Regions from separate parts of the Planococcus alpniumensis genome, predicted to be linked through region 2. Evidence: riboswitches for the same ligand, from Rfam matches in the RefSeq annotation. Region 2 holds a riboswitch; the other holds the start of a gene.
The links. A riboswitch is a leader RNA that binds a small molecule or an ion and turns the genes downstream of it on or off. The one in region 2 is predicted to bind cyclic di-AMP.
Positions count from the first base shown of each region.

Region 1: linked by a shared signal. The riboswitch ahead of G3255_RS16310 (potassium channel family protein) and the one ahead of G3255_RS17570 (hypothetical protein) in region 2 are both predicted to bind cyclic di-AMP.

Region 1 covers NZ_JAAMTH010000001.1:3,215,481-3,230,909, forward strand. The annotation lists gene G3255_RS16285 (aldo/keto reductase) at 1-202, opposite strand, end outside; gene G3255_RS16290 (EAL domain-containing protein) at 653-3,085, shown strand; gene G3255_RS16295 (hypothetical protein) at 3,219-3,524, shown strand; gene G3255_RS16300 (anti-sigma factor) at 3,878-4,882, opposite strand; gene G3255_RS16305 (sigma-70 family RNA polymerase sigma factor) at 4,866-5,396, opposite strand; cyclic di-AMP (ydaO/yuaA leader) riboswitch at 5,590-5,738, shown strand; gene G3255_RS16310 (potassium channel family protein) at 5,811-6,476, shown strand; gene G3255_RS16315 (TrkH family potassium uptake protein) at 6,478-7,809, shown strand; gene G3255_RS16320 (TetR/AcrR family transcriptional regulator) at 7,915-8,469, opposite strand; gene G3255_RS16325 (ABC transporter ATP-binding protein) at 8,607-9,512, shown strand; gene G3255_RS16330 (ABC transporter permease subunit) at 9,505-10,287, shown strand; gene G3255_RS16335 (WapI family immunity protein) at 10,304-10,735, opposite strand; gene G3255_RS16340 (SDR family oxidoreductase) at 10,766-11,518, opposite strand; gene G3255_RS16345 (GNAT family N-acetyltransferase) at 11,547-12,044, opposite strand; gene G3255_RS16350 (YcxB family protein) at 12,211-13,290, opposite strand; gene G3255_RS16355 (hypothetical protein) at 13,519-13,737, shown strand; gene G3255_RS16360 (FtsX-like permease family protein) at 13,881-15,429, opposite strand, start outside.
Region 2 covers NZ_JAAMTH010000001.1:3,450,100-3,465,528, forward strand. The annotation lists gene G3255_RS17530 (histidine kinase N-terminal 7TM domain-containing diguanylate cyclase) at 142-1,701, opposite strand; gene katG (catalase/peroxidase HPI) at 1,983-4,232, opposite strand; gene G3255_RS17540 (helix-turn-helix domain-containing protein) at 4,550-5,002, opposite strand; gene kdpDN (KdpD-like non-kinase potassium sensor) at 5,232-6,386, opposite strand; gene kdpC (potassium-transporting ATPase subunit KdpC) at 6,440-7,015, opposite strand; gene kdpB (potassium-transporting ATPase subunit KdpB) at 7,042-9,042, opposite strand; gene kdpA (potassium-transporting ATPase subunit KdpA) at 9,187-10,857, opposite strand; gene G3255_RS20430 (potassium-transporting ATPase subunit F) at 10,892-10,969, opposite strand; gene G3255_RS17570 (hypothetical protein) at 11,092-11,496, opposite strand; cyclic di-AMP (ydaO/yuaA leader) riboswitch at 11,921-12,062, opposite strand; gene G3255_RS17575 (Na-translocating system protein MpsC family protein) at 12,356-12,724, shown strand; gene G3255_RS17580 (PadR family transcriptional regulator) at 13,077-13,619, shown strand; gene G3255_RS17585 (DUF4188 domain-containing protein) at 13,632-14,108, shown strand; gene G3255_RS17590 (Yip1 family protein) at 14,294-14,935, opposite strand; gene G3255_RS17595 (YdeI/OmpD-associated family protein) at 15,098-15,429, shown strand, end outside.

The sequences.
Region 1 (15,429 bases), 230 kb from region 2:
TGATTCCCTGGCGGATCCCTTCTCCGACGCTTTCCTCGTTTCCGTAAATGGCGGCGGTATCGATGCTGCGGTAGCCGTTGACGATTGCGGTTTTGACGGCTTCAGTCGCCTCAGGGCCGTTTTCTACTCGGAATACGCCCAGGCCAAGCCAAGGCATTTCGCTTCCGTTATTTAAAGTGACAGTAGCTTGTAAGTTTTTCATGAATGGTATCCTCCTATATTCTTAACTAAAGCAATAAACTTACTATACCCGCTCCCAGGTAAAACTATCGCACTCGAATAAAAACGTAGAATTTTAATCGTATAGATTTAGTTAGCTTTAAATTTTTATTATTTAAAAATAACTTTTAATTTCACCTCTCTATCACAGTGAAGTTTTATGAATCATACATAGTTTCATTTCGAGACAATTGTGGTATTCTAATGGAAAATAGCTTTATTTGGATATTATTAATGTCAAATGGACCTCTAAATAATGTAATTATCTATTTTACATATATCTTATGACCTTTGAAAATATTGGATTTTTTAGTTGTTTATTAACATTACTCTGTGTTTTGAAGAATTCCAAACCGTTTCAGCCATTTTAAAGCTGGGGATCCGTTTCTATTAAGTTAATAGCATTCATCCCTCAATACATTAAAGAAAGAGCGTGAGTCCCATAACAGATCTCGTCAGTTCGTATAACCTTCCTCTCGTCGCCCTTTCCATTCTGGTTGCCGTCTTCTCGGCTTCCGTCGCACTCGATATCAGCAGCCGCTTGAAATATGCCAAAAACGTATCGCATTTGCGTTGGATTACAGCGGGTGCTTTTATTCTGGGACTCGGCATCTGGTCGATGCATTTCATCGGCATGCTGGCGTTTCATCTGCCGGTCGAAGTCTCCTATCATTTCGGCCTGGTTTTATTGTCGATCGTACCGGCAGTCATTTCTTGTGCAATCGCCTTCTATCTCATCAGCAAGCCCTCCGTCAATTGGCGAAACTTATTTACCGGAGCTTTCTTCATCAGCGCCGGAATCGTGTCGATGCATTATCTCGGCATGGACGCCATGCGCATGGATGCGATGATTTCCTACGACCCAGTCATGTGGGCTTTGTCGGCACTCATTGCCTTTGCCGCATCGTTTATCGGCTTGGCGTTGCTGTTCTACATCCCGAATGTACCGAGATTTCATTGGCGCAAGCTGGCTGGTGCGGTTTTAATCGGGCTCGCGGTTTCAGGGATGCATTATACCGGCATGGCTGCGGCCGATTTCTCGCAAATGGACCACTCAGTTGTTGGGCAAAGCGCGCCATTTTCAGTTAACGGTACGCTTCTCGCCTATGGCATCGGTGGCGGCATGCTAATGCTTTTCGTGCTGACGCTCGCCAGTGTGCGGACTGACCGCCGTCTGGAAATGCAGTCGGAAGAATCCGAGATGAAATTCCAATCCGTCATCGAATCCGCGAAAGATGCGATTATCGTAGCGGATTTCCAAGGCACGATCGTTCAATGGAATCAAGGCGCTGAAACAATTTTTGGCTATAGCAAAAAAGAAATCCTTGGACACAATATCAGCGTCATTGTACCGGACCGCTTTAAAGAAGCACATAATAAAGGCATGGAAGTTTACCGTAAGACGCGCAAGTCAAAAGTTATCGGCAGTACCATCGAATTGACGGGCTGCCGGAAAGACGGCAGTGAATTCCAGCTCGAAATGTCAGTCGGTACATGGGAAACGGAAAAAGGCGTCTTCTTCAGCAGCATTCTCCGGGACATCACCGAACGCAAAGCGTCTGAAGACAAAATCAACGATCTTGTCTATCTGGACCCTTTGACCGGTTTGCCGAACCGTCGTTTGTTCAACGACCGACTCGACTCATTGCTGCGTCAGGCAGATGAACGGGGCTTGAATTTCTCGCTATTCTATATGGACTTGGATAATTTCAAGATGATTAACGACCGCTTCGGGCATTCCATCGGAGATCTCTTTTTGCAAAGTGTCGCCAGCCGCCTGGAGGCTCAAATCACTCCGAAAGATACCCTTTCACGGCTTGGCGGCGATGAATTCATCCTGCTTTTGCCCAATACTGAATACAACAAAGCCGCAGACCGGGCACAGGAACTGATCAACGCCTTGAACGCGCCGTTCCGCTTTGAAAACGAAGAAATCTTCACAAGTGTTTCTGTCGGCATCAGCATGTTCCCCTTTGACGGCGCCGATTCCGAAACCCTGGTCAAGAACGCTGACATCGCGATGTATCAAGCAAAAGAAGGAGGAAAGAACGCTTTCCAATTTTTCACGCGTGAAATGAACGAAACGATCGATCGGAAATCGAAGCTCGCTACCGGCTTGCGCAAGGGCTTGGAGCACGGTGAATTCACCATCCACTATCAACCGCAGATCAGCTTGAAAACCGAACAAATCATTGGTGTCGAAGCGTTGCTGCGGTGGAATCACCCCGAATGGGGAATGATTTCGCCTGCAGAATTCATCCCCATCGCCGAAGAAACCGGAAGCATCACGAAAATCGGCGAATTCGTCTTGGAAGAAGCGTGCCGCCAAAATAAATACTGGCAGGATATAGGGCTCGCCCCGTTCCGTGTCGCAGTCAATATTTCCGCGCGCCAGTTTGCGCAAAAGGATTTAACTGAAATCGTCAGCACCGTCTTGAAAAAAACCGGTTTGGCCGCACAGTACTTGGAATTAGAACTGACGGAGACAATTATCCAAAATGCAGACAGCGCCATCACCACCATGGAAGAACTGGCAGCGCTCGGCGTCCATTTATCGATTGACGATTTCGGCACCGGCTATTCCTCACTCAGCTATTTGAAGCTATTCCCGATCGACAGCTTGAAGATTGACCAGCATTTCACCCGCAATATCAAAAGCGACTCCAAAGATGCGGCACTCGTCAAAACCATCATCCGCATGGCGCATGACCTGGAATTGAACGTCATCGCAGAAGGCGTCGAAACCGCAGAACAGCTAGAGTTCTTGAAAACCGAGCAATGCAACCAGGCGCAAGGCTATTACTTCAACCGCCCGCTGCCGGCGCAGGAAATCGAGGATATTTACTATACGACGAAACCGGCTTGATGATTTATGTCCTTTTAACAGAGCAGCTTGCTGGCGAGAAAATTATAGGAACTCCCCCATTTGCCTAATCTCTGCTCTTTAAATAATCCACTTTTTCGCAAAGTGCGCACATTTCGAATAGGGGGATATAAACATGAAAACCCTGACGTTTATGTTGGTGATTGCCCTTCTAGCCATTGGCGGGTATTTGCATTTGGAGCACAAGGCGAATGAAACGGCGGCTTTCAACCACGCAAAAGAGTATGTCATCGATCATTACAACGAAGACGATAATTTATTTCATGGCGGAACAAGATACGATTATGGGAGAGGCAATTATTTTGTCATTGTCCAAAACCTACAAGATAAGAAATATTATTTGGAAGTAAAAATTGATAGCGACCGCTTTTTGGTATCAATTTCGGACAACTCATCTGAAATTGTGAATTCTAAACAATGACCGACCTTCAAAGGGGAAATAATTGATGGCAAGTGACCAGAAATCATTTAAGCCCAATGCAAAAATCGAGTATCCCTTGTACGGCCTTTATATCTTTATGATGATAGTGTCATTTTATTGGAGGGAATTATTCCCGTTTACGTTCCTTGTCCCTGCAGGAATTTTTTTAATCAGGAGTTTCCAATCCTTTCAGATGAACAATACGAAAGAAATGTATGGCTTCTTGTTGATGGGCGCTATTTTTTTCATAAGTGTTTTCGTCGCAAAGCCGTAAAAAATTTACTGACATTATCCAAAAAAGAAGCGAGGAGTTGCTGCATATGGCAGTGTCTCCTCGCTTCTTTTCAATGTGTTTACTCTTCTTCCCAATTCCACAATTCCACTTGTCCCAATTGCTCACCGGCCACTACAGCTTCCTCTTCGAGCTTCAATAATTCTTTGACCGGTCCAGTGACCACAGCGCCGTATACCGTAAAGCCATTTTTCTCTATATAATCATGGCGTTCATTCAAATAATCCAGACCCAAAAATCTTTCGTAATAAGAGGCCGACTTTTCTTCGAGCAAAGTTTCCATATTAGCCATCATCATCTGTTTGCTGTCTTGTATGGTCTCAGAATCAAGCCGGTAGATAGAAGAAAAAGATCGGAAATCATCGGAAGCGCTTTGCCCTCCTGTCAGGCCGAAGACAGTGTTCACGGATAGATCGTCACCGCCGCCTCCCCAACTGCCTGGCGTGAACGTTTCAAATTCACCCGTATGCAGCGGCATCCACAAAACGTCGATATCATAAGGTTCCAATTGCGCGATCAACTCTTCAGGTGTCATGAAGCGATCTGTTGAAAAGGCTAATTCCGCCACGGTGCCTTCGTGCAGCTTGTCCAATGTGCCCCAAACGTCGGGCTGGCCGTAAGCTTTCAGTGAATTGCCGTTGCGCGGGTCTTCCGGATAGAAAAAGAAAAAACGATCGAGTTCATCCCTCGAAGGGGTTTGGTACTCGATAGACGATAGGCTGTTTGCTAAGCGCTTCGTCACTTGCGCTTGCCCTACAACCATTTCCTTCTTGCCCACTGTCCTGACCAAAGGATAGGAAAATGCACTGGTGCCTAAGGGAGAAACTTCTTCTTCTTCGAACCCAAATGCCCCGCGGACATTGGGCACCGTCCAATCCAATGCGAGCTTCGTATAATAATCATTCTCCTCTGCCACTTGCATCCCGTCGGTAATAAATGCTAAAGCGATCATATAAGCACCGTAGATTAGCACTCCAATCATTAATATACGGAGAATCCGCACCGTTAACACAAAACGGGATTTCTTTAGTATTTTCTTTTCCAAGGCTTCATTCCATTCTGTCATCGTGCCACCCTTTCTGTTGTGCAATGGTCTCCAGTTTTTTTCGTGACCGGTACAATGTGACCTTTACTTGTTCTACTGATAAATCCATCGCATTTACTATTTCAGAATAACTAAATTCTGCCACTTCTCTCAAATAAAGAATCGTCCGGTAATGTTCCGGCAAATAATCGAACAGCATATTCAAGTCGTCCCGTTGCTCTTGCGCCAAAGCTGTATCTTCCGGCAATCCGTATGGGCTGATCATTTCTTCAGCCGGCTTGAATCTATTTATGAACGGAATGCTTTCCCTTCTCTTGCGTTTGCGCCATTCATCAATATAAATATTACGCGCCACCTTGAAAAGCCACGCCCGCGCTTGTTCTCCTTGATAGGTATGAAGTGAGATAGTTGCCCTGACAAATGTTTCTTGGGTCAGATCTTCGGCCAGATGGGAAGAACCTGATAACTTCCAAAGAAAATAATAAAGGGGTTTTGAATACAGTTTAAAAAGCTGTTCCAGCTGCTGGTTTTTCATCTTCTCCCCCTTTATCGACTTCTACTGTTTACACGTTTACCTTTCATTAATGTTACAGTTTTCCTGAAATAATTTGTAAAAAGAATTCCATCACTCTTCCTGTAACTGGATAAAATTATTTTATTTCGGTACACAAAATTGTGTTGACTTTTCCAGATAGAGGCGTATATTTTAGCTTGTACAACAGAATCCACCTTTTATATCGCTGAGACAGAATGAATTTCTGTGCGGGGGAACCAATTCGATCGCCACTTGATCTCGGGGTGAATCTTCATTTTGAAGAAGGGGTACTCTCCATCCCTAATCCGACAGCTAACCTCGTAAGCGTAGCAAAGAGAGAAAAGGTCTATCTCAGACCGTTTCTTTGAAATGGTTTTTTTGTGTTCAAATTTAAGGGAAAAGAGTGGAAGAGAAATGAGATGGAACAAGAAGCAGTTCGCAGTGATCGGATTAGGAAGATTCGGGGGCAGCATTTGCAAAGAACTGCATCAAATGGGTCACGATGTACTGGCAATAGACCGCGACGAGAAAAAAGTAGTGGAGTTCGCGGCGTTTTCTTCCCACGCACTTCAATTGGACTCGACCAACGAGTCAGCTCTGAAGCAATCGGGCATTACCAATTATGAAAATGTTATCGTTGCAATCGGCGAAGATATCCAATCGAGCATCCTGACGACACTCGTTTTGAAGGATCTGCAAATTCCTAAAGTGTACGTTAAAGCCCAAAACCATTACCACCAGAAAGTGTTGATGAAGATCGGCGTGGAGCAAGTCGTTCAACCGGAGATTGAAATGGGCAAAAAAATGGCTGAACATCTAGGGTCTCAAAAAATCATCGATTCGATCGACCTTTCTGCAGACTATAGCATTACCGAATTAATGGCCACGCCGAAAGTTAACCGGAAGTCTCTGCATGATCTGAAGATCCGCTTGAAATTCGGCGTGACCGTCCTCGCCATTAAACGTGGGGAGAAATTGAATGTTTCCCCGTTGCCAGATGACATCTTGCAGGCAGGAGATGTTTTGACGGTGCTTGGAACAAAGAAAGATATCCACCAATTCGACCGGGCAGGTTTATAAAATGAAACGATCCACCTTATTTAAAAAAATTAAAATATCACCGCCTCAAATTCTAACGATGATCTTCCTGGTGGCGATTTTATTTGGCACCATCTTGTTGTATTTGCCGATCTCCACAGTTGAGCCGATTTCATGGATTGATGCGTTGTTCACCGCTACGTCTGCGACAACGGTGACCGGGCTGGTCGTTGTCAGTACCGGCAATGATTTCACGGTGTTCGGGCAATCCGTCATCATGGTCCTCATGCAGATCGGCGGGCTCGGCCTCATGACCTTCGCCATTTTGGTCGTTTTGCTGCTGGGCAAAAAAATTGGCCTGCGGGGACGGATTTTGATCCAGCAGTCGTTCAACCAGTATTCACTTGGCGGCATGATCCGCCTCGTGCAGGTTCTGCTGTTTTTCGCATTCGGCATTGAGTTATTGGCCACTGCGATTTTAGCGGTTCGTTGGGTTCCGGAATACGGCTGGACATACGGGCTTTTCACCAGCGCTTTCCACGCTGTTTCCGCATTCAATAATGCAGGATTCTCTCTATGGGATGACAGCCTAAGTGCCTATGTCGGCGACCCAACAGTCAATATCCTGATCACCCTCTTGTTCATTTCAGGCGGGATCGGCTTTACCGTCTTGTATGATTTGTGGAAAACGAGAAACTTTAAGCAATTGTCCCTCCATTCCAAAGTCATGCTGACGGGGACCTTAGCCGTGAATCTGATCGCAATGCTGTTTTTATTCGTTTCTGAGTACGGCAATATGGAAACCATCGGCGCGCTGCCGCTTGGCGATAAACTATGGGCTTCGTATTTTCAAGCGGTTACCCCACGTACTGCAGGATTCAATTCCATCGACATCGGCAGCATGGAGACCGGCTCGATCGTGCTAATCTCGCTGCTGATGTTCATCGGGGCGGGCAGTGCCTCGACCGGGAGCGGTATCAAGCTTACGACTTTCTTAGTCATTATTTTAGTGACTGCTTCTTATTTGAAAGGGAAAAAAGAAGCGGTCATTTTCAACCGGGCGATCCCTTCCCACTTGCTGGAACGATCTCTGGCGATTGTGTTCATTAGCATGTCCGCTGTTTTCGCCGGCATTCTCATTCTGTCTTATACAGAGCAGGCGCCATTCGAATGGATTATTTTTGAAGCGTTCTCTGCTTTCGGGACAGTTGGGCTGTCGATGGGCTTGACCGGAGAGCTTTCGACCATCGGCAAATTCGTCATTATGATACTGATGTTCATCGGCCGAGTCGGTCCTGTGACGCTGGCATTTGCATTGGCCCGCCAGCACCGGGAACAAATCAGCCATCCGAAAGGCGATATTTTTACAGGTTGATTTTTATCCATATTAAAAGCAGCATCCATACCTTAGGATGCTGCTTTTTCATATGCCTAAACTTCAAGTTTACGTCCCAACAACATAATCTTATAACAGCGGCCACTAATTTTTCATGACCCCTTCACTTGAAAGCCGAGCCAATAACTCCATCAACTCTTCAAGTGGCGGTGCATCTTTTTGGTTAAACCAATAACTCAATACCCCTATCATTGCAGACAATGCATATTCCAGTGTGTAGTCTAATTCAAAATCATCTTTTGCGCCTTGTCCTAACATCGCCTCTTTCATTAAAGGCTTCATACTGCGCTTGGTTTTAGCTTGGAAAGCTGGGTCTCCATGGTCTCCCAACAATACTGCGAGATACTTGCTATGTTGCATATATACCGTGACTAAAGATTCGAACGGAAAAGTAGAACCCGCAGTGGACAATTGCTGAACAGGAAGTTCCTGCAGCTTCGAGATTAAGCTGTTTTCCAGCTGCTCCAATACATCATAGACGTCAGTAAAATATTCATAAAAGGTGGAGCGATTATATCCTGCTTTGACGGTCACTTCCTTCACAGTGATTTTCTCAATTCGTTTCATGCAGTAGATTTCCCAAAAAGCATCCATGAGATTTTGTTTTGTCTGGGTTGTAATCGCTGAGCTCTTGTTCATCTTAGTTCCCCCATTTGGCAAATTAAAAAATCCGACATTCGAGTTAAACTGTCGGTTGATGAAGATACCAGTTCGCCATACACTTATATCATACGACACGTTGTTGGAAAATAAAATAGAATGAGCAGGTGATATTTATGGCGGCAATAGATATTCAACATTTAACGAAGGATTATGGGAATGGGAAAGGAATCTTTGATATCACGATTCAAATCGAAAAAGGACAAGTATATGGATTTTTAGGTCCTAACGGGGCGGGTAAAACGACAACCATCCGTCATTTACTGGGATTCATCAAACCTCAAATCGGCAAGTCCACTATTTTAAATCTAGACTGCTGGGAGGAGCCACAAAAAATTCAGCAGCAACTCGGTTATTTACCGGCCGAAATCGTCTTTCCCGAAAACATGACCGGCACGCAGCTTATTCAACATACGGCTAAGATGCGCGGGATTCATGATAAGGCAGCGGCTAAACAATTGGCCGAGAGATTTGACTGGGATCCTTCTGCCCAAATAAAGCGAATGTCTAAAGGAATGAAACAAAAGCTCGGGATTGTCTGTGCTTTCATGCACGACCCTCAAATCCTCATTCTGGATGAACCGACTACTGGACTTGATCCGCTTATGCAATCGGTATTTGTTGAGCTGATTCATGAGGAAAAACGAAAAGGCAAGAGCATCCTTATGTCCTCTCACCTGTTTGAAGAAGTCGAGGGCACCTGCGACAGTATTGCGATGATCAAACAAGGCAGATTGATTTCAGTAACCGATGCACAAAGTGTTAAGCAATTGGATAAAACCACTTTTCGTATACACTTCCAGAACCTGCTGGATTTCCAGTCTATCCAGCAGGAAAACTTCCTTATTCGCGAAGCACATCCAGAAACGATGCACATCGTAGTCGACATAGAAAATCTTCAACTGAATGCGCTGCTCCGAGCTCTTGCGGACAGAGAAGTTGTCTCAATACACGAAATCAAACATTCATTGGAAGATTCGTTTATGAACTTTTACCACAAGGGAGTTGATTATCATGTTTAATAGCCGTTTATTTGTCCACTTGGCGAAAACCAACTTCAAAACTTTCTTTATCACAGCCGCCGCTCTCTCGGTGCTGATCGGAATCATCATGAGCGTATTTACACCTGAGACAATGACTGATATCGCCCAAGCCAACGAGAATGCACCCGTTAACCCGTTAGGTGACATTTCGACTTTAATCGCTTTTGTCGCCAATCAGTATTTCGGGAATTTCGCCCTCATTTTCGGGATGATTTATGCTGTAATCATCGGGAACAAGCTAGTAGCCAGCCAGGTGGATAAAGGCAGCATGGCTTATCACCTTTCCACCCCGATCACGAGAACTCAATACACCTTTACGAGCTTTCTCTATATAGCCTCTTCCCTAACGGCAATGTTTGCACTGGTATTTCTCGTTGGGGTTGGAGTGGCAGAGCTCGTCCAGCCAGGTGAATTACCTGTTGGGACCTTTTTCGTCCTTAGCTTGGGATCGTTATTATTGAATCTCGCGATCAGCGGCATCACTTTCTTCGCCTCCTGTTTATTCAACCGCTCCAGCCAGTCCTTGGCCCTGGGCGGCGGGCTAACGATATTTTTCTTTGCAGCCAATATGCTCGCTGGGATGAACGATAGCTTAGAAATTCTCGAAAACGCAACCATCGTCACGCTCATCGACTCCGCTGCAATTATTTCAGGAGAAGGGTACGCTATTCAATTATTCATCCTGGCCGGACTCGCCCTGGTTATGTCTCTTCTTGGCATAACGGCTTTCAATAAAAAAGACCTGCCCCTATAAGATGGGCAGGTCAGGCTTACGGAGTGCCTATGACTGGATAGTTTGTAAGGACACCTTCCAATTCTTTCAGTAATGGCGGCACAAAGCTTTGATCCGAATCGAATTCGAAAGTGAGTACCGCTCCGGTTCCGACCGGATACTGCGTTTCCACTTTCCACACAATCCGGCCAAGCAGATTTATACGGCCTTGTACGTCAATGACGCCTTCCATTGAAGTTAATTCGACTTTCCTTTTTAACCGCTTGTTCATTTCCTTCAATTGTTTATGAAAATCCCTGAATTCATCTGCCCTCAATTGCGCATCAAAGTGAGCAGAATATCCAGGGATTTTTATTATTATCATTGTATCCAGCCAGTTAGCATCCCAAAAATCCACTGATTTTGGATAACTTCTTTTTAACACTTCTATTTGCGTCTCAGCTTGTTCCCCCAGTATGTGGACTTTCACTTCAAACAGCCTCTTTTCTATATAGCACGTTCAACTTCTCAAAAATCCACCTTCCGAATGAATCACTTGCCCAGTAATCCAGCCGCCTTCCTCGCTGGCAAGAAACGCGATCAAGTTTGCGGCATCTTCGGGTTTCCCGATGCGCCCCAAGCCGAATTTCGGCCGCAGGTACTCCCGGATGTCATCGTCCATCCAATTGGTGTCGGTCGGTCCTGGATTGACGGCGTTCACTGTGATGCCCAGTTCCGTGAGTTCTGCGGACAAAGATGAGGTGAATGCCGAAATCGCGCCTTTTGTTGCCGCATACGCCAAATTCCCTGGCATCGGCCCCTGCTCCTGCCCGGAGGTCAAATTGATAATGCGCCCATCATTTCGCCCCATTTGCTGAAATCCTTTCGCGAATTCTGTGGACAATAAAAGCGTCGCTCTCATATTCACCATATAATGATCGTCTAAGATCGTGCCGGTCAGATCCATATAGTTGGAATCAATTGAATGCGCCGCGTTATTGATGAGGATATTCGGGAATCCGATGGCACTTTTCACATGCGTCAGGATAGCTGCTTCGGCATCCCGTTGCGCTAAATCAACCTCCACAAACTCACAGCGTACACCCAGATCCTTGATTTCTGAACGGAAGCGCTCTGGAAAATCCGGCGTTGCTTGCCAGTGGGTAAAGAAAATATCTGTTTCTTGTTGAGCGAGTTTTCGGCACACAGCCGCGCCGATGCCGGTGTGGTTGCTGACGCCGGTGACCAATGCAATACTTTTGGGTTTTGCCATGCTGATAGCCTCCTTTTAATGTAGTTCATTAAAGCAGCTTTGCCATATAATATTCATCCACATAGCCATCATTGATGAACAGCGAATCCCGCTTCACACCTTCAATTTCGAATCCCATCTTCTGATATAAAGTAACTGCTGATGCGTTTTCTGCTATCACTGTCAGTTCCAAACGATGCAGATCGACGGACTTTGCCCAAGCGATGACATGGGAAAATAATGCCTTTCCAACGCCTTTGCCGCGGCTATTGCTATGGACACCCATAACAATATAAGCACGATGTGAAATTCGCTGGGGGTTCTCATTTTGCACAATCAAGTATCCTAGAGCTTGATGTTCTTCGCTCGCGATAAAAACGCCTGACTTTTCGTTGGCATTCAATACATCGATGAATTTTGCGAACGATTCGGCTGAAATTTGCCGCTCGCCCGGATTGAACATCATATATCCTGAATCCTCAGCGTTTTTGATGACTTGCACGATTTGTTCTGCGTCGCGACTTTCAGCTTTTCGAAATTTAATCACTACAAATACCCCCTGCAAATTCTTCAAGCCAAGATTGTATTCATATTGCAATTTTATTTCCCAGGAAATATTCTGTACGTAAAATTATTTACTCTCGGTGGAATTAACCTTTTTATGGTCTCTCTAAGGAAACTTCCTCTTTGGCATCATGTAAGGCGACACTCTATTAATTCTCTATAATAATTTCGAAACTCTCTTCTAGCACCTTTTCTCCCTCTGTATTTCCTTCGAAAGCATTTACAGTCGCTTGGTTATCACTTGTCCAGTTCACTTCAAAGTCTTCTGAAATGAACGATCCTCTAGGGTCATACTGTACGAAATCTTCCAAGATTCCGCCGTTTTCTCCATAATATATTCTAACTACGACATCGTGCTGTTCATCATCTAAACTATCTACACTCGGATCGAAATCTTCATCAGCTAAGACCACTTCTCTTAATTCGATCATATGAGCCTTTTCAGGAGATTCTCTCGAGGCAAAGATAAAGCTTCCAACTTCTTTGGTATTTTGATCAGAGGGTTCTTCACTTTCATCTTCCTGTTCATTCTCAATCTTCCCCAAATCCTGGATTTGCTTATGCAAAATCGTTGTGGTTATTGGGCGACTTGGACTGGAATTCGTTTCGGGCGGCGCCGTTAACTCGGAAAGCACGAGAGATTCCGCAAAAATCAATCCTATCACTAAAGCTCCCGTGCCCAAAAACAGCAGTGCAAGCGGACCTGTTGCAGAAGAGGCGGAAAGTTTATTCGACGAAGTCGGAATGTGGGAAGAAACAATTTCTTCGAACCTTTTCTCATCTTCCTTTGAAGAAAAATAGTTTTCATGGATAATTACTGCCTTATTTTTAGAGACATACAAGCGATAAATTTTCTTGTTCTTATGTGCAGAACGAATACTCTTCCATTCAAAAAGGACATTTGTATTTTTAGTGGTTTGTGAGATTCCATCTTCGGTTAGCTGGTATTGGATTTCTTGCTGAATAAGGCTGTCACTTATAAATTCTCGTTTTGAACGAAAACGAACCAGGAGAATCAGCAACCCCATCGCTAGAACAGACATAAATAGTGAGAGTAACACGTTTAAGAGCCACGTAGCGGGATCAAATAAGGTCATGCCAAACGAAGCTATAAATACCATAAACCAAAAGTAGAGAAGAAAAAATTTTCTTGTGTGATAGAACTGGTATTTCTGAAAATCTTTCAAATTTAACGTGCCACGAAAGAGAAGCTCGCTATTGGATTGCATGGATATCCCCCTTTAATTATCATCCAGTTATATTATCACACTTTACGACGAGCCCTCCATTTATATCCATTTTTGGTTACGATCGTTTACTAAATTTGATATAGTGCTCGAGAAGGCGTTCATTCTTGTCATAAACAAATTGAAATTCAGCTTGTTTATGGAGTTTCATAGAAAATGAGTGAAAAGCTTCGCCTAACCATATTTTTCTTTGCAAAGAAGGTGACAATGATGCAGCTCGATAAGTTGATGTATCTGACAGTGCATGTCATGACGCCCGGGATTTTATTGGCAGTCGGTTTGTTATGGGGACATTTTATCCGTGCCAAACCAGTCTCCACAAACTTGATGGATAACCTTTCAGTCATTGCCATTTACTATCTGATCTCCAGTGTCATTTGGCTATTCAATATGAAAACCATCCGCAATATTACGGAAAACGGAAAATAACGATAATTGCCTTAAAAACCTCAAGCCACATCAAGTTTATGCTTCCTTAATCGAAAACAAAAAGTCGGCCACTCTCTAAAAATTAGAGTGGCCGACTGTTTTGCTTAATGGGTACTAATGATTTTTTGTTAACAAACATTTTCTTATAGAGCCGCTTCTACAGTCTTTCTGTAATAACCAACTGCCAGTACGGCAAATACTAGATAAATCAATGCATAGACGCCCATCGCCACCGACGCCGGGAACAGGATATCGGTCCGGAACAGGAACGATGCTGCTTGAATCGCAAAGATGGAATGCGCCAAGCCGATCGCCAGCGGCAGCCCGAAAACAAAGGCTTGCTTGCGGACGATGCCGCGCATGATGTCTTTGACGGTAAAACCGAGTTGACGCAATGTCGCGTAGCTTTGTTTTTCCTGTTCGGCTTCGGTCATTTGCTTGAAGTATAGGATGCTGCCGGTCGAAATGAGGAACACCAGCCCTAAAAATCCGGCGATGAATATGAGCAAGCCGTTCGATTGGACAGATCCTTCATAAGACGAGTAATAGTCGACATGCGGTTCCGAAACTTTGTACTTGTCCTGCTGGTAAATGGCGGATGCTGCGGCCATGTCCTCTTCCGCGACATGGAATCCGTCCATTCGCTGAAGGGCCGTCTCGCCTGTCTCACCAACCAGCTGCTCTTTCATCGATTGGTAGGTTTCTTCGTTCACCACAATTTGGCTTGTGAAGAATGACCAATTGAGCACATTGTATTGGGCGATTTCCGTAACGGACAAAGTGGTTGGCACTTCGTCTTGGAAGGTGAGGTCGAACGGCAAATCCACCGAATTGAAAAGCGTCGAGACCGATACGTCATGGAAGCTCGCTTCGCCGTTTTCCGGCGCGCTGACATCGACCCCAGCCTGCTGCAACTGCTCGCTGCTGAGCAAAGCGATGTCTGTTGCCTGTTCCAAAAACGGGGCTGGCTTTTCTTCGAATTCAGCCGGTACGACAAAAGTTTCCACCGCCTCGCGTTGATAGGAAATTCCGTTGTCGTCCAATTCCTGGCTGATGTCATCCGCCAGCCCGGCTTCATTTTCAAACATGAAATCAAATGGCATGATGGCCTGTGTTTCCCGCTCTGTCGAATAATACATGGAATAGGCTGAGGCGATCATCGTCAAAGTCATCGCCGACAGCACGGTGATGATGGTCAGTGAATTGGCATTGCTTTTCATGCGGTGCATGAGCGGCGCCAACGACAAGCTGTTTTCCAGTCCGAGGTGGCCGTTTTTACTGCGGCGGATGCGGTACAGCAGCCAACTGATCGTCACTCGGAATATTAAATAAGTACCGAGGATGACAGTAGCCAATACCGCCAGCATATTAAAGAAAATCATCGCATTTAACATGCGTCCCGACAGCCAATAACCAAATCCGATGAGCCCTATGCCAAGCAATGCCAATACAGCGGAAACGGCGGTCTTCGGCTTTCGGGGGTGCTGACCTTGCTTTTCGGAATTGAATAAAGACAGCAAAGAATTGCGGTACACCGTAAACACCATCTGAATGGTCGTCAACACGAAAATAGCGAGGAAGACAAAGAAGGTTTGTGTGACCGCGGCTGTAGAAAACGACACTTCAATAAACGCTTCGTAGCCGATCAGCTTCATGAGCAGCAGTAAAAAGACTCGGGACACGAGCATGCCG
Region 2 (15,429 bases):
CGTGCTGCTGCCTTCTTCCTTACTTTTGACATACTGCACGGTTTCTCCTGCTAACGGGCTTTTTTAATAGACGCAAAGTTTGAGGGAAACTAAAAGGCATCTCTTATGAATTGATTTCATAAAAGATGCCTTTTTCTTATTTCACTTAATGGATTCCATTATTTTCGTGTATACAGACACTTGATCTCGCCCATTCTGTTTCGCTGCATAAAGGGCGATATCTGCTTTCTTTAAGAGCTGCTGCAAGCTTCCGTCCGTGCTTTGAGCGACGCCCATGCTGACCGTGGCTGAGATCTTTCCGTGGCCTGTGGCGAGTGGATGCAACTGCAAATGGCTCCTGAGTTCATTGCCTACTTGCTCCGCTTTCTCCACTGTACATCCTTTTAACGCCAGGACAAACTCCTCCCCACCGTAACGGGCGAAAATCTGCCCTTCTTGCAATTTGTTTCGGCAAATTTGGGCAATATGGACAAGAACTTGGTCGCCTATATCGTGTCCATATGTATCATTAATTGCTTTAAAGTGATCAATATCCATAAGAATGACCGAAAAAGGAGCGGAACTCTCCATAGCTTCTGCAAAATCCTCTTCACATTGCCGCAAGAAAGCGCGCCTGTTGTAAACTTGGGTCAGTTCGTCGTAAAAAGCTTGGCGTTCCAATTGCTGCTGCAGTTTTTTCAGCTCGGTCACGTCTGTAAAAATAAGCAGCAAACCTTCACTGCTGCCGCCATGTTTCATGGTCGATGCGCTGATTTGGTAGATGCGCTCTGAATGGCCTATAACGGCTTGAATTTCATGAAGGCCCATGCTCGCCAGTTCGACAGGAAACCGTTCCCCTGCCAGTCGCAGCCATATACTTTGAAACTCCATGCCATACATGGACTTATCCAAAAGCGGAAAACTATTCTTCGCAGCCCGGTTAAACTCTATCAACCGGTGTGACTTATCGAGCACAATGACGCCATCTTTAATATTATTGAAAATGATATCTTTCGCCACTGGCATAATAGCAAACAAAGTCGATGAGCTAATCGCCCAAAAATATAAAACAGACGATAGCCATAGCACCATCGGCACCGGATCTAACCCGCTCGGCGTCACGCCAATCAAATACAAAAAGGCCGTCAGCATCGGGAGTAATTGCCCGAACAGTAAAGCCACTAGCTGTGGGCGATAAGCACGGGCAGTTTCTTTCCACTTGGACAACAAAAGTACGAAAGCCACGAACATGCAGGAAAAGATGTAAAGGCCGTGGACAGCATACCAGGTCCCGATTTCCTGATAGATGAACGGCATGCCCATCACGGGATCAGCTTCGAATACCCGGTAGTGCAGCCCGTGCCAATCATTGGTGATGACCATGAACAAGGTAATGAACGGCACAATCATTAGGGACCAAAACCCAGCCCTTGTTACATTAACGCCCAAATAGCGCATGATGAACAGTAAACCGAGAGGCGCAGAGAACGGCATGCCGACATATTGGATAATGGTCCAAAATTTCATCTGCCCAAGTGTATTTGCCGTCAACGCCATTCCCGCGCCGAAGCAATAAATACCGATTGCCGCGGTATAGAGCAAGAAATAATGCGCAATTTCCGAGTAATTATGGCGCTTCCGAAAAACGTATATAAGTAAGAACAAGATAAATACAGTCGACATACAAATTAAGGTAAGGTATACCATCAGTGGGGAATGCACGGAAGACACCCCTCTTTCACTCTTTTTACTCATAATGTAGCATAATCTAATTGAAAAATATTGAAAAATTTCATCAAATAAAAAGAAATTTTTTACTATAAATAGAAGATTACCATCGCATATGCCAACTTCTCCATTTTTTATTTCATTTAATTGAAACGATCATTTCGGAATAGCTTTTGGTAAATTTTTCACAAAAAAATGACTTCGGCGGAAGCAAACGTCATTTTGAGCCCATAAAAAAAACCGGCCAGCAAAATGCCGGCCAGCCAGTGTCTCATTTAGTTCTGCAAATCGTAGCGATCGGCATTCATCACTTTGTTCCATGCTTTGATGAAGTCGCGTACGAATTTTTCTTTATGGTCGTCTTGTGCGTATACTTCAGCAACCGCACGCAGGATGGAGTTCGAGCCGAATACGAGGTCAATGCGCGTTGCAGTGCCAGCGGATTCGCCGGTTACAAGGTTCTTGCCTTCATATTTGTTGAATTCGACAGGTGCCCATTCGATGTCCATATCCAATAGCTTCGTGAAGAAGTCGTTGGTCAAGACGCCGACGTTGTCAGTCAAGACGCCTGCTGTAGAGCCTTCATGGTTTGCGCCAAGTGCGCGCATGCCGCCGACCAATACAGTCATTTCCGGAGCTGTCAGGCCAAGCAATTGTGCTTTATCCAACAACATTTCTTCCGGGCTTGTAGCATATTCTTTCTTCTGGTAGTTTCTGAAACCGTCTGAAATCGGCTCCAACACTTCAAAGCTTTCCGCATCGGTTTGTTCTTCGAGTGCATCTCCGCGGCCTTGAGTGAATGGAACTTCGACATCGAAACCAGCTGCTTTGGCTGCTTGTTCAATCGCAGCGTTACCGCCAAGTACGATCAAGTCCGCAATGCTCACTTTATCGCCTGTTTCAGCTTTCAAATGCTCATAGAAGTAAAGCACTTTTTCCAGTTCTTCCGGCTCGTTTGCATCCCAGCTGCGCTGTGGAGCGAAACGGATGCGAGCACCGTTTGCGCCGCCGCGTTTGTCGGAACCGCGGAATGTGCTGGCAGAAGCCCAAGCTGCTTTCACTAGCTCTTGTGGGTTTAATCCGCTTTCGAGGATTTTCGCTTTCAGCTCATCCAATTCTTTATCTTTCAATTTGCCTGGTGCTGCTGGTACTGGGTCTTGCCAGATCAATTCTTCTTCAGGAACTTCCGGACCCCAATAACGGGCTTTTGGCCCCATGTCACGGTGAAGAAGCTTGAACCATGCACGAGCAAACGCATCTTGGAACTCTTCCATGTTTTCGTAATAACGGCGGGAAATTTTTTCGTACTCCGGATCCACACGAAGCGCCATATCGGCAGTCGTCATCATCGTTTTCACTTTGATGGAAGAATCTTCTGCGTCAGGTGCCATCTGCTCCTCTGATAGATCTTTTGCAGTCCATTGATACGCACCGGCAGGAGATTTCGTCAACTCCCACTCGTATCCGAGCAATTGCTCGTAATAGCCATTATCCCACTGAATCGGGTTGGCAGTCCATGCGCCTTCGATACCGCTTGAAATGGTATCGCGGCCTTTACCTGAACCATGCGAGCTCTTCCAGCCAAGACCCTGGTTTTCCATAACGGCTGCTTCCGGATCGTCACCTACGTTGGAAGGATCTCCAGCTCCGTGAGCTTTACCGAATGTATGTCCACCTGCGATCAACGCAACGGTCTCTTCATCGTTCATTCCCATGCGAGCAAATGTCTCACGGATATCGAACGCACTTGCAAGCGGATCCGGTTTGCCGTTAGGCCCTTCCGGATTCACATAGATCAAGCCCATTTCAACGGCAGCAAGAGGGTTTTCCAATTCGCGATCCCCTGAATAACGGTTATCCGACAACCACTCTTTTTCATTGCCCCAATAAACGTCTTCTTCCGGTGCCCAAATATCTTCACGGCCTGCACCGAATCCGAAGGTTTTGAAGCCCATCGATTCAAGTGCCACGTTTCCTGTCAAGACGAGCAAGTCAGCCCATGAGATTTTGTTTCCGTATTTTTTCTTGATCGGCCAAAGCAAACGGCGCGCTTTGTCCAAGTTGACGTTATCCGGCCAGCTGTTAAGCGGCGCGAAACGCTGGTTGCCGGTAGAACCGCCTCCACGGCCGTCCATCGTACGGTAAGTACCTGCCGCGTGCCACGACATGCGGATGAACAATCCGCCGTAATGGCCATAATCCGCCGGCCACCATTCCTGGCTATTGGTCATCAAGTCGCGAAGATCTTGTTTCAATGCATCGTAATCCAATTTCTCGAATTCCGCTTGGTAATCAAATTCTTCCCCTAGAGGGTTCGATTTCGTGTCATGCTGGTGCAGAATATTGACATTCAACATATTCGGCCACCAGTCTTTATTTTGCGTTTTGCCTGGCTTGTTCGAAGTGGTGATGGCGCTGTCCTGGTGTCCGCCCGTTTGGCTCGTCGGCTGTTGCCCGCCGGCGCCCGTAAATGGGCATTGTGCATCTGATGCAGCTGTGTGGCGCTTTTGTTCGTTGTTATCCATCTTGTAAAAACCTCCTAATTGATAATGAAAAGGTAACTTCTATCCAGCACTCGTATTGCTGGGTACTGCCAATTGCATATAATAATTCTTACATTAGAATTATACTAAACTAGAGATCACCTGAACAGCAAAATGAATTAAAATACACACAATTTTTTTGTGCGCTGCCCCAGCGCCAAAAGAGCTGAGCAAATTTTCTCACGACTCTCGCATTCCAATCTAAAAATTGATGTTTCATTCATATCTTTTATTCTGCAACTCTAATAAACAAATATACCTCTCAGCTGCTCTTTCGAGAACTTCACATCGAATGTTTATTAGACAACTTTATCCTTCAATTGATCGCTGCCAATCCCGCCAACGACCATCAATACCAGTGGCAGGAAATTCGACAGCATTCTAGAGATGCCCTCCAGAACGAGAAAATTCGTGCCGAAGAAATAATTCGAGGCGATGAGGACAATCTTCACCAGCAGCAATAAGACACCCAACATGAAAATACTGTCGAAAAAGACTTTCCACTTCGGATGGGCCAATTTTTTGCTGTCTTGAATCACTTTGTCCTTCAATTCATCATCACTCCTTAATAGTTCATCGATCGTCACCCCGAATAAATCACTCAAATCGATGATGACTTCAATGCTCGGATAATTTTTGCCGGTCTCCCATTTGGAAACCGATTGGCGGCTTACGTGAAGTTTCTCCGCGAGCTCTGCCTGCGACCACCCCTTTTTCTCCCGTTCGTTTTTTAGCCTTTCGCTGAACATCATGAGCTTCATCGCCTTTCCTTATAATTTCAGTATCAAGCCTGTCGCCGGGAAAAGTAAAGCTAGTTCTAGGCGCACTAAGGCGCAACCTAAGCGGGCAGCCCTTAAATATCAACTGTTTTCTTATATTAATGTGCATGATTTATCTACTATATTAACTCACGACAAAAAGAGAGACTGAGCTTTCCTCAATCTCTTGTAGATCTCCTATTCTATTTTTACAAAATAGAAATTAACTGCGTCTGTTATCTGCCACTATATGAATGTCGATATTTGATGTTTTTCTCATGATGGCATTAACTATAGACCCTTTTTTGACTTCCTCCCACCTGGTCCTAGCCGACTGCCCCAACAATATTTGAGTGATGAAATATTTATTTGCTATGTCGATAATAATCGCTTCAGGTTTTTTATTGTTTCTTTTCTCCAAAATGAATGTTGCGTTAAATTGTTCCGCCAGTTCCATCCATTGTTTTATCTTCTCACTTTTGGCGTTGGAAAGGGGTTCGTGATCATCTGCTACAGTTAAGATATACAAGTCCGCATTTAAACGGTTCGCCATTCTATATCCGCGTCTAATCAATTTCTCAGAGGTGGTTCCATAATGAACACAAACAAGAATTTTCTCATGTATTCCTACAGGCCCCTCGAAGAGTTTGCCACTTGTTTTCTCAATTCGCTCGTCCACATCATCCGCGATCTCTCTGAGCGCCAACTCCCTTAGGGCAGAAAGGTTCGTAGTGGTGAAAAAATTCTCCAAGCTTTGTTGTATTTTTTCCGGGGCATAGATTTTGCCATCCTCCAACCTTTTTCTAAGTGTTTCGGGTGATGCATCGATAAATTGAACTTCATTGGCTTTTTGGATAAATCGATCCGGCACCCTTTCCCTCACCGCCACGCCACTAAGCGTTCGGACAATATCGTGCACACTCTCCAAGTGTTGGATATTAACGGCGGAAATGACATCAATGCCAGCTTCTAGCAGTTCATCGACGTCCATATACCTTTTTACATGTTTAGAGCCCGGAATATTCGTGTGTGCAAGCTCGTCAATGATAACTGCTTCAGGAGCACGCCTTTTAATTTCTTCTATATTAAGTTCGTCGAATATTCTCCCCTTGTAAGAAATCTTCATCAAGGGGATTTGTTCCAAATTCCCTATTTGTGCTTCTGTCTCACTTCTTCTATGCGTCTCTACGTACCCGATTGTTACGTCGATGCCTTCTCTTTTTAAATCGTGTGCATCTTGAAGCATTTTATACGTTTTTCCAACTCCAGGAGCGGCGCCGATGTATAACTTCAACTTTCCCCGCCGACCTTCGTTGATCTCCTCCAATAGCTCGTCAGGTGTCTTTTTTCGAAAATAAGGGTGCATCTCTTCCGGCATGTCATCACCTTCTTATGGAAATACCTCGACCAGTAAATGGTCGAGGTGATGAATTATTTTATTAACTGATTCAGATCGACATTTAATAACAGGACATTTACGCGGGGTTCTCCAAATAATCCAAGTTCCCTGTCTTGAGTATTCTTTTCTATCAACCCATTTAAATCAGTTTGACTTATGCCTGTTGCCAAGGAAACGCGTGCCGTTTGAGCATAAGCTCCTTCTGGACTGATATGGGGGTCCAAGCCTGAAGCTGAGTTCGTCACGAGATCAATCGGCACTGCATTATTGTCGGGATGCACCTGCTTCCACTTCTCCACGGCAAGTTTCGTGCGCTCAATCATTTCTTCATTTGATGGCGCATAATTTCCGGACCCTGAATTTGCCGCGTCATACTCAATACTGGAAACGCGGCCATGAAAATAATTTTCGCTGGTGAAGTTTTGGCCAATCAACTCCGCTCCCATTTCTTTGCCGTCCTCATCATATAACAGGCTGCCCCCTGCTTTCTCCGGCATCAATACTTGGGCTATCCCAGTTGTTACAACAGGATAAATAACACCGCACAATAGCATGATTAAAAAACTGGTTCGCACGATGGGGCCAAAAACACTTTTATTTTTACTCATTACTATCCCTTCTTTCTTTAACTTTATTAAATGAATAACGATATGATGATATCGATCATTTTGATTCCGATAAATGGAACTGCCAAGCCTCCCAAACCATATATCAAGAGGTTTTTGCGGAGCAGGGCATTAGAACTCATCGGTTTATACGATACCCCTCTCATGGCCAGTGGAATTAACAACGGAATGATAACCGCATTGAAAATCAACGCCGATAGAATAGCGGACATGGGTGAATCCAGTTTCATGATATTCAAGACGTCCATTTCTGGAATCGCCAGCATAAACATAGCCGGGATAATTGCGAAATATTTAGCCACGTCATTCGCAATACTAAATGTGGTAAGTGCTCCTCGAGTCATCAATAATTGCTTGCCAATCGACACAACTTCAATGATTTTCGTTGGGTTGGAATCCAAATCCACCATATTTGCCGCTTCTTTTGCAGCTGATGTGCCGCTATTCATCGCCAAGCCTACATCCGCCTGTGCCAATGCCGGAGCATCGTTCGTCCCGTCGCCCGTCATAGCCACAAGCTTTCCTTGAGCTTGCTCATATTTGATGACCTCAATTTTATCTTCCGGCTTACACTCTGCAATAAACTCGTCGACCCCAGCTTCTTTTGCAATGGTGGCAGCCGTCAACGGATTGTCTCCAGTAGCCATAACAGTTTTAATGCCCATTTCTCTAAGTTGGGCGAACCGTTCTTGCATGCCCGGTTTTACCGTATCCTTTAAGTAAATCAACCCTAGAATCCGGTTTTCAACAGCAACCGCTAATGGAGTTCCACCCTCTTTGGCGATCTTGACCGTTTCTTCATCTAAATCACTCGGTATTTCCCCGCCTTTTGAAGAAACCCATTTTTTCACAGCATCGACCGCCCCTTTGCGCACTTCGCGGCCATCTGCCAGATCCATCCCGCTCATTCTCGTTTCTGCTTTAAATTCAATAAATGAACCCTTGTCTCCTATATTCAGGTCATATTCCGAATTTCTGCTGTTTAATAATTCTATGACTGATCTTCCCTCTGGTGTTTCATCTTGGAAAGAACTAATGCCCGCCCATTGCGCTAACTCAGCCGCAGCGACATCTCCTACAGCTACAAAATCACTGGCCATTCGATTCCCATATGTGATGGTACCCGTTTTATCCAGGATAATCGTATTAATATCACCAGCAGCTTCCACTGCCTTGCCACTCATGGCAATGACATTGAATTGTGTCACCCGGTCCATACCGGCTATTCCTATGGCGGAAAGCAAGCCGCCAATGGTCGTAGGGATCAAACAAACAAGCAACGCAATTAAAACCGCTATTTCTATATTAAACCCAAGGTAGTTCGTAAAAGCCGGCATCGAAACGACCACAATCATGAAGATTAAAGTCAGACTGGTTAATACGGTGTTGAGGGCAATTTCATTTGGTGTTTTCTGTCGCTTCGCCCCTTCGACAAGAGAAATCATTCGATCCAAAAAGGATTCTCCAGGGTTACTGGTAATTTTCACTTTAATTTGATCACTTACCACACGTGTTCCGCCTGTAACGGAATTAAAATCTCCGCCTGCCTCTTTGATCACCGGGGCAGATTCCCCTGTGATGGCCGATTCATCAACCGATGCCAGTCCTTCAACAACCTCTCCGTCGCTTGGAATCATTTCTCCTTGAGACACGATAACGAGGTCTCCTTTTCTCAAACTATCGGAAGGCACTTCCTCGACAATGTTATTGACTTTTAAGCGGTTGGCCATAATCTGTGTTTTGGATTTCTTTAGAGAATCGGCCTGCGCCTTTCCTCTCCCTTCTGCTAGAGCTTCTGCAAAATTCGCAAACAAAACAGTAAATAACAGGATCAATGTTACGGAAATATTAAACCAGGGTTCCACATCACTAGGCCCAAATAAATCCGGGAAAAAGGACAAGAGCAAAGTTATGATAAACCCAATCTCCACAACAAACATGATGGGGTTTCGAACCATTGTTCTCGGGTCGAGTTTAACGAACGACTGCTTTAATGCTTGTAAGAGCATGCCCTTGTCCCTGGCTTGTTTATTGCCACCTCTATTTTCAGTATCGTATTTCCGGTCTATTGTATTTTCAAATCCCTCGAACGAATCAATTTTTTCTTCTTTTTTATTTTCTTTTACCACAGTTCCCATTCCTTTACCCCCTCACTATTTAAGTGTTAAATATTCTGCTACTGGCCCTAATACCATCGTCGGGAAAAACGTTAAAGCGCCAACAATAAAGATAGTGCCCACTAAAATGACGCCAAATAATGAAGAATCAGTTCTAAATGTCCCTGAGGTTTCCGGGATAAGCTTTTTGGACGCTAGTGCGCCTGCCACAGCCAACATTGTAATCAAGCCGAAGAATCGGCCGATGTACATGACAATCCCAGTTGTTATATTCCAAAATGGCGTTGCATCCCCCAGTCCCTCGAACCCTGAACCGTTATTGGCAGCGGAAGAGGTATATTCATATAAAATCTGGCTAATGCCATGGAATCCCGGATTTGAAATCGCCTCGTTGCCAAATGGAGTGTACAAAGCCAAAGCAGAGAATCCAAGAATTAAAAACGGTGGAATTAATAAAGTCACCGCAATCAGTTTCATTTCTTTTGCCTCAAGCTTCTTGCCCAGAAACTCCGGAGTTCGCCCGACCATCAATCCGCAAAGGAAAACGGCAATCATTGCGTACATGATCACGTTAATGAACCCAGCTCCTATGCCTCCAAAAATAGTGTTCAATAGCATATTGGACAATGTCAGCAGTCCGCCGATCGGTGTGAGGGTATCGTGCATCGTGTTGACGGCCCCTGTTTCGCTCGCCGTTGTGACCATGGCATACAGCATGGATTGACCGGTGCCAAACCGCACTTCTTTGCCTTCCATGCTTCCTTGATCCTGCTGAATTCCCAATTCATTTAACGCCTGGTTGCCTTGGTATTCATAAGTCAATCCGATAGTTAGAAAGGCAACGAACATCATGGCCATAGCAGCAAATAATACCCGCCCCTGCTTCTTATTGCCGACCATTCGCCCATAAGTGAACGGGGTCGCCGTTGTTATAAGGAACATTAAAATGATTTGGAGAAGATTACTTAAAGCTGTCGGATTTTCTAACGGGTGGGCCGAATTGACGCCGAAGAAACCACCCCCGTTATTGCCCAGTTCTTTAATAGATAAGAAGGCTGCCACCGGTCCTCTTGCAATGCTTTGTTCCGCTCCTTCAATAGTTGTGGCGGTTGCTGAAGGTTCGAATGTTTGTGGAACACCTTGTGCGATAAAGAAAAATGCTGTCACAAACGAAATCGGCAACAGGACTCGTGTAATGGCACGGATCAAATCTACATAGAAATTGCCGATTCGATTTCCCGACAAGCCCCTGATAAAAGTGATCACCACTGCAAGTGCAGTACCAGGAGCTGCAAACATCATGAACAATATGCCGATCATCTGGCCTAAATACGATAATCCACTTTCACCGCTGTAATGCTGCAGATTGGTATTTGTCATAAAACTAATCGCGGTATTAAAGGCAAGCGTTGGCTCCATGCCGGGATTGCCGCTTGGATTCAACGGAAGAACTCCTTGCAGTCTGAATACGAAATAAACAAGTATAATCATAAAACCGTTTGCTAAGATCAGCGATAAAGCGTATTGTTTCCAGCTTTGCTGCTCTTTCTTTATTCCGCCAACTTTAAACAATAGCTTTTCGAATGGCCCATAAATTTTATCTAATCCAGTTGCGTTATAATCAAAAGCTTTCGCTAAGTAAATTCCCATTGGTTTGGCAAGGATTAAAACCGCCAAAAGTGTAGCGATGATTGAGATAATGGTTATTCCCACGTTGATTTCCCTCCGTCTTTTTCATCTTTTAAAATTTTTCTGGATTTATTAACACATACAATAAATAAATTGAAACTGCGGCGACCGTAATCAACAGCAAACTCATCAAGAGCCTTCACTCTCCTTGCTCACTACCGACGAAGACCAATTCGTCAACGCCACCATCGACAGCGGCAAAATAATAAACAAGCTCAGCATAATGAAATCCAACATCTTCTCAACCTCCGTTTAATTTAATAAAAACCGTATATTTTGAGTATTCGAGTGCAGCACTATTTTTGCGCCCAACAAGGTATATAATTGTTCCGGTATGCTCTTATTGCGTGCGACGACCAATAATGGCGCTTTGACGCTGGATAATGAGACTTTTATCAAAAAATGGGTGGTGGTCAAGTCACTTTCCAGGACAATGACCCGATCAACAGGCGGCATTTCAATAAGTTCCTCATTAGCTTGCAGGAAGTGGATATTTTCAAACCCCAACTTGGCCAGGGCCCATTGGACTCGTTGATTTGTCACCATAAAAATAAGATTTGCAGATTCACTTAACACATTTTCCAAATAGCCGAGTTCATCTAAACTTGGCACACAGATTAAGCAGCGTAAGCGTTCATTCTTGATTGCCCCTCCCACTTAAAGGCTTCCTCCTTTCGAATTCTTCTTCAACCCGGTTTCGGCTGGAAAACCCAACCCACTAGTTTTTTATGCTCCTATCCAGGAACCCGGTCGGGAATTCAGAATCTAAGCACAAAAAAATAGACCAATGCTCACTTTTTCCCCAAGTTCATAAGACAAGTTTTGTGACGCGGTGATTAAGCATAGATCTATGCTTAATCACCGCTGACTTGTGTTATCAACAGTTTTTGGAAAAAAAGTACTCATTGGTCTACTTAACACCCAGCAAGCAACAACTGTTGCTTCCTTTGCATTCTGTCTTCCAAGATTGACTTTTTCAAATAGGCACAATAAAAAGACCTACAATGATTTCAAGTTGCTTTTTATGAGGGCATTATAAAAATGCCTCAAAAAAAAAGCCTCCTGAATAAAGGTGGTCTTAGACCTCCTTCGCTTTAGCCGACGAAGTTAGCTGACGGGTAGGATGGCGAAAGAGTTGCTCTCATCCTTTCTACATGCGTAGAATTAACCCCAAAAGATTGGGTCCTCCGTTCCCGTTTGACGGGATTTGGCCGAGATATTTTGTTTACGAGATTATATTACTCCTACTGGGGATTATTATGCAAGAGCTTTTTAAAATATTTTTTTATCGTCTGAAAAACAGGCAATTACATATGGTGATTGACAAGTGATTCCCCAAATTTGTCTCAGTGTCTTTTCACTAGGCCCAATATAATTGCTGCATATTCCTTCCTGACTTTGCTTTCATTGTCTTTTATCGGATTCCATTTTAATCCAAAAATAGATATTGACAACGCCTGAGAAAGGACATACGATTGTTCTCGAAATTATAAAATTATTTTTGGGAGACGACCACATGCCAGTTTCGAAAAAAAGAAAACTAGAATCAGAGATTAGCGAAGCCTTTATTAAGTTCCAGCGTGAACTTATTGGACGCGGACCGCAGGAAGCCAGAACGTATATTGTTGAAGATATGGTGATCACCCGTTTTAAAGGCGTATTAACGGTTGAGGAAAAACACCTTGTGGAAAATAATGACGGCAGAAAGCTTGTTAAAAAAATGAGGCAGCTATTAAGAGAGATGTATAGCACCAATTACGAAAACATCGTGGAAAAGTGTACAGGCGCCCGTGTTCATTCAAGCCATAGTGATATCAGCACGAAAATCGGTGAAAGAATCGAAGTATTTATCGTCGATAGGGACTTGGAAAAAGAATTAAATTAAGATAAAGGCATAAATATTAATGACGAGTACAAAAACGCAATAGCAAAGTATATTCTTGTTTTTGAAGCTATTCAAAACTGTGGCCCGCTTTATCGATCCGTTAAAAATTCGGTATTAACTAAGAGGTTTTTTTCGGTTTTGTGCTTCTCTTATCAAGTTCTTTTAAAATCCCCAGTTTGATAAAATTCTCTAAGGTTGCGAAATTTTAATCCTTCGCAGCCTTTTAATCGTTTACGTTTCAACATACTTAAAATTAAATTATCTTTTAATTCAGTCAAATGTCTTGCGTTCTCTATAAAATAAGATTAATATATATATAAATGATATATATCTTTTAGATAGGTGTGAAAAAGTGAAATCATACAATAATACAACCTACGCCATATTGGGCATCTTGACGACAGACTGCACTTCGGGCTACTCCATCAAACAATTCATGGATCAAAGCTTGAATCATTTTTGGAAAATCAGCTACGGCCAAATCTATCCTACGCTCAAGCTGCTTGTCGAAGATGGCTTGGCGGAAGTAAAAAGCGCCTCTACGTCGGGCCGAGCGGATAAAAACGAGTATTTCCTCACCGAAAAAGGCTTGGCGACATTGAAAAATTGGATCGAGCAACCCATCGATCAAGTTCCAGCTGAGCGCAACGAAGTGTTGCTGAAATTATTTTTTGGCTCCCACCAATCTCCTGAGCGCACTGTTTCCCTCCTTGAGGAGTATCAAAAAACCTTGGAAGCCCGCCATGCTACGTATGAAGCGATCGAACAGGGCATCCGCCACAACCATCACGAAGAGCAAGACGCCATGTACTGGCTGTTCACTTTGGATTACGGAAAACGAGTCACACAAGCGGCCATTGGGTGGTGTGAATATACTTTGAAGAATATCCGATAAGGAGGAACAGACATGGCACAGCAAGTTTTTCCCGGACGTTTCACTACGGAAAACACGGAGGATATTGTCGTTTTCATCATTGGCATGCGCTTCAACAACCGGTTGGCAGTGAACAGATGGTTTCCGGTCTTCAGTGCGATGCCCGGCATGATCAAGGAACTCTATACGCATAAGGAAGAACTCGGATTTTTGTCGATGGAAAGCTATTTTGGATTGCGCACCACAACGATGATCCAGTATTGGCGCTCGACCGACGACTTGCTTGCGTATGCGCGCAACGACAAGCATTTAACGGCCTGGAAAAAATTCAATCAGAATGCACGTAATAATGACGCCGTCGGAATTTACCATGAAACTTTCCAAGTTCAACCCGGGCAGTACGAATCGGTTTACGTAAACATGCCGTTCTATGGTTTGGGCAAGACTTTAGAACATCAACCCATAGGTTCAGCTAAAAGTTCTGCCCGCCAACGCCTTAAAACGCAGTGATTATTCCTTTTGTCTCGAGTTTATGATTTTTCAAATACAAATAACCAATTAACAGCAAAGAGCACTCCCCCTGTTTGAGTAGATACTGAAAACAGGGGGAGCGCTCTTTATTTTAGTCATTTTTGTTCGATATCATAAAAACTATGGGAGTTAAAACTTGCTCGCTTGTGGTTTCGATTGGTCAATTAGGAAAACTCCCTGAAGAATGAAGCGAACAGCACGAAAACGATAATCAAAACAACGATCGTGATGATAATCCCTGGCAGCACGACGATGAAAAAGCCTTTCCAGGACGACACTCGGTGCGCTTCGCCTACCGCCTTGCAGACAATAATGAATGTCCAGATGGAGACGACTGCCATGACGATGGACATGATGACGACAATCGGGTCTCCTTCCACATTCGTCCGATCAGCCAGGAACGTTTCGGGTGATGCAAGCACCCAGATGATCAGCAATGGCAGCAGCCAAATTTGCGGGATTTGGGCAGTGACCAATGCTTTGAACATTTCCTGATACGTCGCCGTTCCTTTAAACAACCGTCCGACAAGCACCAGGATCGCAGCACCCAGGAAATAGCCGAAAGCGCTGCCGATCGGCCCGGTCACCAATGCTTGTAGAATCGCTGCCCACGGCGCCATATCGGAGCTGCGTTCATTCATCATCCCGATCAAACCGGAAGCAAAGCCTGTCAGGACGATGAGCAGTATAATGAACTTAAATGATTTCCGTTCAATGACGAAACGGACGGTTTCACGTGTGCGCAGCCAGATATCGGTGAATGGATTCAATCCGCGTTCATTTTTGATTCGCTCTTCTCTTACCATAATTTCTTCCTCCTTTCTATAGTGATGATCGCAATGGCCTAAAAGGCTATCCCCTATGTTTCTGCATATCTTTTGAATACCCTTTTCTATCTGTTGACGAAGGGTATGAAATCGCCGTCGAAATGGTAAATGAATGCCCATTTGAGAAAGGAGGAATGCCGAATGGAGATAGAGAATTTGCTTAGCGTAAGCTCCAGGCAAGAATTGAGGGAATGGCTGGGAAAAAATTCATCCTCCGTGAAGTTTTGCTGGGTGCTGATCGGGACCAAAGAACGGCGGGAAGGAATGCCTTATTTGGATGCCGTGGAAGAAGCCTTATGCTTTGGCTGGATTGACGGCATCACGAAAAAAACAGCCGATAATCGTTTGGCCCAAAGGCTTTCTCCGCGCCAGAAAAAAAGCAATTGGACCGAATTGAACAAAGAGCGCGTGAGAAGGCTGGAGAAACTGGGCTGGATGACCGAGCAAGGGCGCAGCGTCCTTCCTGATATGCG